DNA from 3 places in the Sideroxyarcus sp. TK5 genome. Region 2 is predicted to be linked to each of the others. Evidence: predicted binding sites of a transcription regulator. Region 2 holds the regulator's gene; each other region holds the start of a gene.
What was found. The regulator sigma-54, encoded in region 2, starts transcription at its own class of promoters, with help from an activator protein. The targets are predictions, from matches to a motif close to TGGCACNNTTCCTGCT.
Positions count from the first base shown of each region.

Region 1: the regulator sigma-54 is predicted to act here: its motif matches at 1,717-1,732, upstream of nifL (nitrogen fixation negative regulator NifL).
Region 3: the regulator sigma-54 is predicted to act here: its motif matches at 2,489-2,504, upstream of ACYPYQ_RS03790 (ammonium transporter).

Region 1 covers NZ_BAAHSJ010000001.1:325,897-330,025, reverse strand. The annotation lists gene rsxC (electron transport complex subunit RsxC) at 1-383, opposite strand, end outside; gene ACYPYQ_RS01630 (RnfABCDGE type electron transport complex subunit B) at 380-916, opposite strand; gene rsxA (electron transport complex subunit RsxA) at 927-1,508, opposite strand; gene nifL (nitrogen fixation negative regulator NifL) at 1,765-3,309, shown strand; gene nifA (nif-specific transcriptional activator NifA) at 3,302-4,129, shown strand, end outside.
Region 2 covers NZ_BAAHSJ010000003.1:357,641-361,769, reverse strand. The annotation lists gene lptA (lipopolysaccharide transport periplasmic protein LptA) at 1-409, shown strand, start outside; gene lptB (LPS export ABC transporter ATP-binding protein) at 411-1,133, shown strand; gene ACYPYQ_RS07615 (RNA polymerase factor sigma-54) at 1,163-2,587, shown strand; gene hpf (ribosome hibernation-promoting factor, HPF/YfiA family) at 2,605-2,928, shown strand; gene ptsN (PTS IIA-like nitrogen regulatory protein PtsN) at 2,980-3,435, shown strand; gene hprK (HPr(Ser) kinase/phosphatase) at 3,442-4,129, shown strand, end outside.
Region 3 covers NZ_BAAHSJ010000002.1:149,029-153,157, reverse strand. The annotation lists gene ACYPYQ_RS03800 (adenylate/guanylate cyclase domain-containing protein) at 1-261, opposite strand, end outside; gene ACYPYQ_RS03795 (HDOD domain-containing protein) at 263-1,114, opposite strand; gene ACYPYQ_RS03790 (ammonium transporter) at 1,250-2,452, opposite strand; gene ACYPYQ_RS03785 (NUDIX domain-containing protein) at 2,605-3,159, opposite strand; gene nuoN (NADH-quinone oxidoreductase subunit NuoN) at 3,239-4,129, opposite strand, start outside.

The sequences.
Region 1 (4,129 bases), on a different contig from region 2:
GCTTCCAGTGAGAACGGCTCGTCGCATGCTTGCAATGCCACCCACTCCTCCAACCCGTCGCAGGCCAGCGTGAAGGTCGGCACCGGCAAGCCGGAAGGATGTGGCGCGACATGGTCGCCCAGCGCGACGATGATGCCAGAGGTCGGCGCGTGTACCGGTGCGGAGACGTTTCCCTGCGCGGCGGCGATGAGCTGGCCCTTCAATACGCGTTCGCCCACATTGACCACCGGTTTGGCCGGTGCGCCTATGTGCTGCTGCAGGGGCACGAACAACTGCTGCGGCAACGGCAACGCGCGGATGCCGCGCGCCGCCGACAGGTCTTTGCGGCCCTCGGGGTGAACGCCGCCGCGCATGCCGGAGAAGAATCTTTCGAATATCTTCACACTGCCTCCAACTTTGGCTTGTGCCAGTACCAGGACTGCAAGGTCACCGGCACCGCTTGCAGCGACAGTGCTTCGGTCGGGCACACGTCCACACATTTGCTGCATGCGGTGCACGCTTCGCGGAACACCACATGGATCTGCTGCGCCGCGCCCATGATGGCGTCGGTGGGACAGACCTTGAAACAGCGCGTGCAGCCGATGCAGATCTCTTCCTTCACTTCGGCCACCTGCGGGCCCTTGTCTTCCACGCCGGACAGGTCGGCCTCCACGCCCAGCTTGTCCGCCAGCGCCTGCGCCAGTGCCACACCGCCCGGCGGACACAGTGTGACCGGCGCACTACCGTCCGCCAGTGCCTGCGCTGCGCCGGTGCAGCCGGGGTAGCCGCACTGGCCGCATTGCGAGCCGGGCAACATCTGCTCGATCTCGGCGATGATCGGATTCCCTTCCACGCGCAGATAGCGCGCGGCCAGACCGAGCAGCAGACCGAGCACGGTGCCGAGGACGGTGAGACTGACGATGGCGGCGACTAACATCTTTTATTCCTCAATGAGAAGCCAAACCGGCAAAACCCATGAACGCCAGCGACAGCAGACCGGCGACCACGAAACCGATGGGCGCACCCGCGAACGCGGCGGGCACTTGCGCCAGAGAGAGGCGCACACGCAATCCGGTGAACAGCAGCATCACCAGCATGAAACCGAGCGCGGAACCGAAGCCGTACAACAGGCTGTGCATGAAACCGTTCTTCTCCTGTACGTTGAGCAGCGCGACGCCGAGCACCGCGCAGTTGGTGGTGATCAGCGGCAGATAGATGCCCAGCACCTGATACAGGCCCGGACTGAATCTGCGGATCGCCAGCTCGGTGAACTGCACGGTCGCCGCGATGGTGAGGATGAAGGCGAGGATGCGCAGATACTGGATTCCCAGCGGCTGCAGCAGCCAGTGCTCCAGCATCCAGCTGGCGGCAGTGGCGAAGGTGAGCACGAAGGTGGTCGCCATGCCCATGCCGAGCGCGCCGTCCATCTTCTTGGACACGCCCATGAACGGACACAGTCCCAGGAACTTCACCAGCACCACGTTGTTGACCAGTGCCGTGCCCAATATCAGTAGAAATATCTCAGCCATCGCGTTCGTTCTCCTGTGCCCTGCTCTGCAAGGCCCGTGCCAACTGCCGCGCACCGAAAGGGGGAGCACTGAATCAGGTATTTGGGCGCGCACCGCACCAGCACGGTGCAAAAAACCCTTGTCGTTGTCGGGTCCGTGCTGGCACCGATGTAGCAAACACAACAATCCGCCCAGTGTCTGCGGCGTTGAGTGCAAAACAGAAAGAGTCGGGCATGCTTATTGCTGAATGTATGGTGTCATCCAATCTGGAGTAACCATGTCCGACCCGATACAGCCCCCGGAGAACCTGCCGACCCACCTGTTCCGGCAGGCTGTCGCGCAGGCCGCGCTGGCGATCTCGATCACCGACGCGCGCGCCAACATCCTCTATGCCAACGATGCGTTCTCGCGCATCACCGGCTACGGGCAGGACGAGATCGTCGGCCACAACGAATCCATCCTGTCCTATCGCGTCACGCCCAAGCTGGTGTACGAGACGCTGTGGGCGCAGATCCAGCGCCAGCGTCCGTGGAACGGATTGCTGGTTAACAAAAGGAAGGACGGCAGCCGCTATCTCGCCGACGTGACCATCACGCCGGTGGTGAACGAACAGGGCGAGACCACGCACTTCCTCGGCATGCAGCGCGATGTGACCGAGGTGCACCGCCTGGAACGCCAGGTGCAGAACCAGAAGACATTGATCGAATCGGTGGTGGACGCGGCGCAGGTCGCCATCGTGCTGCTGGACGAACAGGAGCATGTGCTGCTCGACAACCAGGAATACAAGAAACTGATCGGTGACCTCGGCAAGGAGCCGGCCGCGCGTCTGCTGGCCGCGCTTCGCGCGCAGATGGGCGAGACGTTCACGACCGCATACCAGAAGCACCGCAACATCGCCGCGCGCGAAGTGCAGATCGAGACGCCGAAGAAAACGACGCGCTGGTTCTCCTGCGCGGTATCCTGGTTCGAGGAACAGGATGTCGGTGCCGACGCCTTCTATGCGCCCGCACGCCGACACTATCTGCTGCTCACCATCCAGGACATCAGCGAACTGAAACGCCAGCAGGAAGACCTGCGCATCAACAGCCTGCGCGCGCTGCTGGCGGAGCAAGAACGCATCCAGGGATTGCGCGAGACGCTGGCCGGCGCGGTGTTCCAGCTGGAAGGCCCGCTCAACATGCTGAGTGCGGCCACCGCCATGCTGGAGCGTCGTCTTGCCAACCAAAGTGTTCCTGCCGGTTCCGGCGACATCTCCGCCAGCGCACTGGAGGAAGCCATCAGCAAGAGCCGCGAGGCGCTGGAGACCTTGCGCGCCTGCATCCCGGAGCAGGACGACGAGACGCTGCAACTGATCGACATCAACGACGTGCTGGTGGATGTGCTGAAACTCGCCACCGCCAAGCTGCTCGGCGCGGGCATCGTGGTGGAATGGTCGCCCGCCGCGCAGCCCGCCTCATTGGCCGCACATCCCGCACAGCTGACAAACCTGTTCAAGCATCTGGTGGCCAACGCCATCGAAGCGATGAACGAACGGCGCGGCGGCGCGCGCGAATTGCGCATCGCCTGCACCGTGCACCAGGACCATCTGGAAGTGACGGTGGAGGACAGCGGCCCCGGCGTGCCGGACGAACTGCGCTACACCGTGTTCCAGCCATTCTTCACAACAAAAGGTGCCGGCAAACAGCACCTCGGACTCGGACTCGCCATGGCACAGGAAGTCGTGAGCCGCCATGGCGGCACGCTGGACATAGACCCCGACTATCACAACGGCTGCCGCATGCGCGTGCAACTTCCACTCAACGCAGGAGGCCAGCATGGCTGATCCGCGCATCGAACTGCAGCAGCTGCGTGCCGAGCTGGAGACGTTGTACCAGGTGAGCCGCGTGCTGTCGCATTCGCTCGATTTCAAGCAGACGCTGGACGGCGTGCTGCACACGCTGCACGAGGGCATGTCGCTTGAGCGCGGCATGGTCAGCCTGATCGACGCAGCCAGCGGCGAGTTGCAGGTGTCGCTGGTGTACGGCGTGTCCGACACGGTGACCGAGGAGGTGAGCTACCTGCCGGGCGAAGGCGTGGTCGGCACCATCCTCAAGACCGGCGACAGCATCGTGGTCGAGCGCATCATGGACGAGCCGCGCTTCCTGTCGCGCATGGGCATCTACAACCCCATGGGTGCCTTCGTCGGTGTACCGATCAGGGTCGGCAAGAAGGTGGTCGGCGTGCTGGCCGCTCAACCTTCCACCGAGGTGCTGATCCCGCTCGCCGAATACAAGCGCTTCCTGGAGATGGTGGCCAACCTGATCGGGCAGAGCGTGCGCCTGTCGCAGGAAGTGGCACAGGAGAAACAGGAGCTGGCGGAAGAGCGCGACGGTCTGCGCCGCACCGTGCGCGCGCAATACGGTTTCGACAACATCATCGGACACACTCAGTCGATGCGCCGCATCTTCGAGCAAGTGCGGTTGGTGGCGAAGTGGAACACCACCGTACTGATCCGCGGCGAGACCGGCACCGGCAAGGAACTGATCGCCAACGCCATCCATTACAACTCGCCGCGTGCACGCAACGCGTTCGTCAAACTGAACTGCGCGGCGCTGCCAGAGACCTTGCTGGAGAGCGAACTGTTCGGCCACGAGAAAGGCTCG
Region 2 (4,129 bases):
TCAGGCAGACCGCATAGATGTTCGCGAGGACAAGGACGGCTATCAACACCTCACCGCCATCGGGCATCCGGCCAAATTCCGCCAGCGCTATGAGGGCAGCGAGGAGTATGCGGAAGGCTACGGCGAAAGGATCGAATACGACACCCGTGCCGAGACCGTGGACTTTTACGACCGCGCCCGCGTCAAGCGCGGACAGGACGAAGTCCAGGGGGCGCACATCACCTACAGCACCAAGACGGAAGTGTTCAGCGCGCGCGGCGATGAAGCTTCACAAAAGACCGGCAACGACCGGGTGCGCGCCGTGATACAACCCAAGCGGGACAAATCCCCGGCTGCATCCGCCCCGGCAAGCACACTGACCATACAACCCAGCGAGAACCTGTCCACCCCTGCCTCGCAAAGACACTGACATGAGCGAACTCCGTACCGAATCCCTGAAGAAGACCTACCGTGCCCGTACCGTGGTGCAGGATGCCTCGCTGCATGTCAGCAGCGGCGAGGTGGTCGGTCTGCTGGGCCCGAACGGCGCGGGCAAGACCACCACCTTCTACATGATCGTCGGCCTGGTCGCCGCCGACGGCGGAGAGATCACCATAGACGGCGAAAAGGTCACCCATCTGCCCATCCACAGGCGCGCACGGCTGGGTCTTGCCTATCTGCCGCAGGAGGCTTCCATCTTCCGCCGCATGACCGTCAGCCAGAACATCGAGGCGGTGCTCGAGCTGCATGATTATTCCCCGGAAGAGCAGTCGCAGCGTCTCGAAGCGCTGCTGAACGACCTGCACATCACCCACATCCGCAACAACCCGGCGATCAGCCTCTCCGGCGGCGAGCGGCGGCGCGTCGAGATCGCGCGCGCGCTGGCCACCGACCCGCGCTTCATCCTGCTGGACGAGCCCTTCGCCGGCGTCGACCCCATCGCCGTGCTGGACATCCAGAAGATCATCCGCTTCCTCAAGGAGCGCGATATCGGCGTGCTGATCACCGACCACAACGTGCGCGAGACGCTGGGCATCTGCGACCGCGCCTACATCATCAATGCCGGCTCGGTGATGGCGGAAGGCACGCCGGAGGAAATCATCTATAATGAGGGCGTGAGGAAGGTGTATCTGGGCGAGAACTTCAAGCTATAAGAAGCGCCGCCCCTCACCAGACACCCAAGATGAAACCCGCTCTCCAACTCCGTCAATCCCAACAGCTCCTGCTCACACCGCAGTTGCAGCAAGCGATCAAGCTGTTGCAGCTCTCCACATTGGAGATCAATCAGGAAGCCGCGCGCCTGCTGGACGAGAACCCGTTGCTGGAACGGATAGACGACACCGCCAACCAGACCTACAGCGGCAGTAATGACACTGGCACGCAGGTGACTGAACGCACGGAAAGCTCGGCCACCGAGAGCCCGGCCAACGACGAGACGCCGGAGTGGGGTGAACAGAACTTCAGCCATGCGGCAAACAGCAGCCCGGATGACGAGGATGACGGTTATCAGGAAGTCGCTTCCGATCGTCCCAACCTGCGCGAGCATCTGCTTTGGCAGCTGAACATGAGCCTGCTGGACGAACGCGACAAGAAGATCATCGGCCTGCTCATCGACGCACTGGACGAGAACGCCTACCTGGCCCAACCCCTGGAAGAGATCGTGGAGATCTTCCCGGAGGAGCTGGATATCACGCTGGACGATCTGGAGACCGCGCTGGTGCAGTTGCAGCATCTGGATGCGCCCGGCATCGGCGCGCGCGACCTGCGCGAATGCCTGACGCTGCAGCTTCAGGCGATCCCCGAAGACGTGCCGGGACGGGATATGGCCTTGCGCATCGTGGGCGAACATCTGGACTTGCTGGCCGCACGCGACTTTTCCAGGCTGAAACGTCTGTTGCGTTGCGATGATGATGCCTTGCGCACCGCGCAGGATCTGATCGTGCATCTGCAACCCAAACCCGGTATGGCATTCGAGCATCGTGCGGCCGACTATGTGGTGCCAGATGTGCTGGTGGAGAAGGTCGGCGGTATCTGGAAGGCACGCCTCAATCCTGAAGCCATGCCGCGCCTGCGTATCAACCAGGTCTATGCCAACATCCTGCAGCAGCGCGGCGATGCCAGCGCGCAGGGCATGGCGACGCAGTTGCAGGAAGCGCGCTGGTTCATCAAGAACCTGCAGCAGCGTTTCGAGACCATCCTGCGCGTGGCACAGGCCATCGCGCAGCGTCAGCGCCAGTTCTTCGAGCACGGCGACATCGCCATGCGGCCGCTGGTGCTGCGCGAGATCGCCGAGCAGCTCGAACTGCACGAATCCACCATCTCGCGCGTGACCACACAGAAGTTCATGCTCACCCCGCGCGGCATCTACGAATTCAAGTATTTCTTTGGCAGCGGTCTGGCCACCGATGCGGGGGGGGCTTGTTCTTCCACCGCCATCCGTGCCCTTATCAAACAGATGGTTAGCGAGGAAGATACTCGCCAACCCCTGTCCGATAGCCGCATGTCTGAAATCCTGGCACAGCAGGGCATTATCGTCGCCCGCCGTACCGTGGCAAAATACCGGGAATCCATGAACATCCTCCCGGTCAACCTTCGTAAATCACTCTAACCATAAAGGAGCAGGCCATGAACCTCAATCTCACAGGACGCCACATGGAGATCACTCCCGCGATCCGCGAACATGTGATCGGCAAACTGGACAAGGTCAAACGCCATTTCGACAATGTGATCGACGTGAACGTCATCCTTTCCGTCGAAAAGCTGCAGCAGAAGGCAGAAGCCACACTCAACATCAGCGGCAAGACGCTGTTTGCCGAGTCCGAGGACAGCAACCTGTACGTCGCCATCGACGCCCTGATCGATTCACTGGATCGCCAGGTGCTGAAGCACAAGGAGAAGTTCGAAGCACGTCGCCACGACGATTCGGGCAAACATCAGGCAGCAGAGTAAACCGGACGAGGCAGCGACACACGCTGCCTCGTTTCAATTTGGTGAATCAGCATGAGTCTAATCAGCAAGATATTGGCCCCCGACTGCGTGATGCTGGACAGCGAATCCTCCAGCAAGAAACGCGTCTTCGAGCACGTGGGCATCCTGTTCGAGAACACGCTGGGCATCGCGCGCAGCCAGGTGTTCGACAGCTTGTTCGCGCGCGAGAAGCTCGGCTCCACCGGACTGGGACAGGGAGTGGCGATCCCGCATGGTCGCGTCAAGGGTCTGCGCGATGCGGCGGCCGCCTTCGTCAAGATGAAGACACCCATCCCGTTCGATGCACCGGACGGCCAGCCGGTGAAATTCATCTTCGTGCTGCTGGTGCCGGAGCGCGCTACCGACCTGCACTTGCAGATACTGGGCGAACTGGCCCAGATGTTCAGCGAACAGGCCTTCCGTGATCGTCTGGAAGCGACCGACGACCCGACCGAGATGCATCAGCTGTTCAACGACTGGAACCCCTGATCCGCCGTGGCCCAGGTCAATATCAGGCAGTTGTTCCGCGACAAACAGGAGCGCCTCGGGCTCACCTGGGTCGCCGGTGACGGCTCCGAGCGCACGCTCGACAGCGAGACCGTCAACGCCTCCAACTGGGGACTGATCGGCCACCTGAACCTGGTGCACCCGAACTGGATCCAGGTGTTGAGCAATACCGAACTGGACTATCTGCATGATCTCTCTCCCGCCGATCTGGCAACGTCGCTCGCAGCCCTTGACCGGCAAAAACCCTCCTGCCTGATCGTCGCCGGCGAGACCGAGATCCCTAAGGGGCTGATCGATTTCGCCAACCGCACCGAGACGCCGCTGTTCCATTCGCCGCTGGGCAGCGTCCACCTGATGTGGATGGTGCGCCACTACATGGTCAAGGCGCTGGCCGATTCCGCTTCGCGCCACGGCGTGTTCCTGGACGTGCTGGGTGTCGGCGTGATGATCACCGGCGACAGCGGAGTCGGCAAGAGCGAGCTGGCACTGGAGCTCATCACGCGGGGCAACGGCTTGGTCGCGGACGATATCGTCGACCTGTTCCGCATCTCGCCCGAGGCACTGGAAGGTCGCTGCCCGGATCTGCTGCGCGACCTGCTGGAGGTGCGCGGGCTGGGTATCCTGAACATCCGCACCATGTTCGGCGAGACGGCCGTGCGCCGCAAGAAGAGCCTGA
Region 3 (4,129 bases), on a different contig from region 2:
GGCGTTGAACAGGGCTTCCAGGTCTGCAGCGTTGTCGCCCGCGAGCATGCCGAACTCGTCCTCTGCCAAGCGCCGGAATGCATCGAAGTGCATCGCCCGCACCGCGAGGTCGACCGCATCGTGCAGCAGCAACATGACCGGTATCGCCAGTCGCGACAGTCCCAGGCGTTGCAGCGACGGTTCCAGCTCCGCCTTCAGGCCGGGCCAGATGCTGTGTTCCAGCGAAGTGACCGATGTGGTGTGGACTGCCGAGTCATTCATGTCAGCTGCTCATGCATAGCTTGTATATCTCGGACTCTCTGAGACTGTCGATGAATGCGTCCTGCAACAGACTGTCGCACAACGCATCGTCCAGCCCGCATGCTTGCAGGCCTGACCTTCTGGCTTCGGGCGTCTCGACCGCCCTGGCTCCTATGCCCGCCGACTTGAGCAGGACATTGGCCGCCATCAGGCTGGTCGAGATGGCGTTCGCCTCCACGGCGTGCGACAGCGCCGCGCCCATGTAGGCATTGAAACGATCCGGCAAGCGCCATTCCCTGACCGCCTCGGCCCCCACCTGATAGTGATCGAAGCCGAAGAACCTCTGCTCCGCCTCGGCACTGCTGCAGTCGCTGGCGAACATGTGGTCGAACACTTGCTGATACAACTTCGGATGTTGCGTGAACATCAGCACCTTGCCGATGTCGTGCATCAGCCCGGCGATGAAAGCCTCGTCGCCATTCCCGCTCTCACCCAGGCTCTGGCAGATTCGCTGGCTGGCGATCGCGGTCAGCAAGGAGTGCTGCCAGATGTGCAGGCGGAACGCCTCATGCCGGGTCTCGGAGAACAGGGAGCGACTGAAGGCCAGCAGTGCGAGCGAACGCAACACGCTGTAACCGAGAAGGCTGATGGCCAGCGGGATGGTGCCGACCTTGTTGCCGCGACTGTAGAGCGGTGAATTGACGACCCGTAGCACCAGCGACGCCACGCCCTGATCGGCACCGATCAGATCGTCCAGCCGCTGGAAGTAATCACTGGCTTCGATATCGAGATTGATGATGTCCGAGATGACACCCGCCTGCACCGGCACGCTCTTGAAGTCGATCTTGCCTCGGATCATGTTCGGGAATGTCATATTGGGTTGTTAGGACCCGGCCATTCTACCCAGTTGCGCGGGGAAGGTTGCCGGATGTGTAGCGCCGGCCACAAAGCAGGACGGCACCCCAAGCGGGGTGCCGTCCATGGATACAGACCACGATGTGCCGCGCGATCACCAGCCCGATTCGCGCTCCGGGGTTGCCGATATCTTGTGGATGGAGAGATCGGCGCCGTTGAACTCTTCTTCCTGGTCCAGGCGCAAACCGACGATCTTCTTGATGACGCCGTAGACGATGAATCCGCCGATCAGCGCGATGCCTACGCCCATCAGCGTGCCGACGAGTTGCGACATGAAGCTGACGCCGCCGCGACCGCCCAGTGCCTGCAGGCCGAAGATGCCGGCGGCGATGCCGCCCCAGGCGCCGCACAGGCCGTGCAACGGCCACACACCGAGCACATCATCGATCTTCCAGCGGTTCTGGGTGAGGGTGAACATGACGACGAACAGCGCACCGGCGACGCCGCCGACAACGAGTGCGCCGATGGGGTGCATGAGGTCGGAGCCGGCACACACAGCGACCAAGCCCGCCAGCGGTCCGTTATGCACGAAGCCGGGGTCGTTCTTGCCCATCCACAGCGCAGTGAGCGTGCCGCCGACCATGGCCATGAGAGAGTTGACGGCAACGAGGCCGCTGATGCCGGTGATGGTCTGCGCGCTCATGACGTTGAAACCGAACCAGCCGACGGTGAGGATCCACGCACCGAGCGCAAGGAAGGGGATGCTGGAAGGCGGGTGCGCGGAGATGCGACCTTCCTTGGTGTAACGGCCATGGCGCGCACCGAGCAGCAACACAGCGGCGAGGCCGATCCAGCCGCCCACGGCATGCACGACCACGGAACCGGCGAAGTCATGGAAGCCGGCACCGAAGCTGGCGGCCAGCCAGTCCTGCACGCCGTAAGCACCGTTCCAGGCGATGCCCTCGAAGAAGGGATAGACGAAACCGACCAGCAGGAACGTGGCGGCCAGTTGCGGATTGAATTTTGCGCGCTCGGCGATGCCGCCGGAGACGATGGCGGGGATGGCGGCGGCGAAGGTGAGCAGGAAGAAGAACTTGACCAGGTCGTAGCCGTTCTTCTGCGCCAGCGTCTCGGCACCGTCGAAGAAGTGCATGCCGTAGGCGATGCCGTAACCGATGAAGAAGTAGGCGATGGTGGAGACCGAGAAATCGCTGAGGATCTTCACCAGCGCGTTGACCTGGTTCTTCTTGCGCACGGTGCCGAGTTCCAGAAAGGCGAAACCTGCATGCATCGCGAGCACCATGATGGCACCGAGCAGGATGAATAGTGCATCACTACTGACCTTGAGTTCTTCCATGTCATTCTCCGAGATTGTGCAAAACGCAATCCTGCATGCAAGCACTGTGCCAGCACTATCACGTACTGATTTATAAGCGATTTATCGGATGGCAAGTCCCCTGAATGGCGCGCAGCACACCATTACAGTGCATGGCGCACCAAAGCAATGCCTTATTCTGGTGCAAGCCAGCCTTCCTTCTGCACCTTTTCCAGCCAGAACAGACCGACGATGGTCTTGCTGTCGGTGATCCTGCCCTGGCGTATCCATTCCATCGCTTCATCAAGCGACAATTCGAACACTTCGAGGAATTCTCCCTCGTCCAGCTTGCTGCCTTGATGGGTCAATCCGCGCGCGATGAAGTATTCCATGCGTTCATCCGAGTAGCCTATGCAGGGCGCTGCCGTCGTGAGATGCGTCCACTCGCGGGCGACGTAGCCGGTCTCCTCCAGCAGCTCGCGCTGCGCGGTGACGAGGATGTCCTCGCCCGCATCGATCTTTCCTGCAGGCAGTTCGATGAAATCGCAGTGCCATGGGTAACGGTGCTGGCGCTCCATCAACAGCTTGCCGTTGTCAAGGATGGCCAGCATGGCGACCGCGCCGGGATGGGTGAGGTATTCGCGCGTGCTGGTGCTGCCGTCCGGCAATCGCACCGTGTCTTTCAATACTTCAAGGAAGCCTCCCGCATATACCACACGGCTGTCCAGTTGCTTTTCGGTCAGGTCCATTTTTCGTCCACCTTCGTTCACGTCCCGCACAAATGAAAACTCCCGCCGCAGCGGGAGTGTCCGTCGATCGATTCCCCGATCAGGGCAGCAGCAAGGATTGCTGCACCGAGGCCGCACACACCGCCATCAGGGTATTGGGCATGATGCCGAGCAACAGCACGGCCAGGCCGTTGATGGAGACGAGCAGCGTGCTGTCCGGCTGCATGTAAACCTTCTCGTGGCTTTCCGGTGCATCGAAGTACATCAGCTTGACGATGCGCAAGTAGTAGAACGCGCCGATCAGCGAGAAGATCACGGCGGCAATCACCAAGGGCAGATGGCCGGCTTGCAGTGCGGCATTCAGCACGGTGAACTTGGCATAGAAACCCACCGTCGGCGGCACGCCCGCCATGGAGAACATCAGCAGCAACATCATGAATGCGAGCCACGGACTGCGCTGGTTCAGCCCCTTGAAGTCGTTCAGGTTGTCCGCCTCGAAACCCTCGCGCGACAGCAGCATGATCATGCCGAAACCGCCCAGTGTCATCAGCACGTAGACCACGGCATAGAACATGGCCGAGCCGTAGCCGTCCAGCGAGCCGCTCAACACGCCGAGCAACAGGAAACCCATGTGCGCGATGGTCGAGTAGGCGAACATGCGCTTGATGTTGGTCTGCGCGATGGCGGTGATATTGCCCACGCCCATCGACAGCACCGCCAGCACGGCCAGCATGCCCGCCCAGTGGATCATCATCGGTTGCAAGGCTTCGACCAGGATACGCATGACGAAGGCAAAGGCGGCCAGCTTGGGTGCGGAACCGATGAACAGGGTCATCGCGGTCGGCGCACCGTGGTACACATCGGGCACCCACATGTGGAACGGCACTGCGCCCAGCTTGAAAGCCAGGCCGGCGACCAGGAAGGCCAGGCCGAACACCAGCAGCATGTCGTTACCCTGACCTGCTTTGATGACGTTGGAAATGGTTTGAAT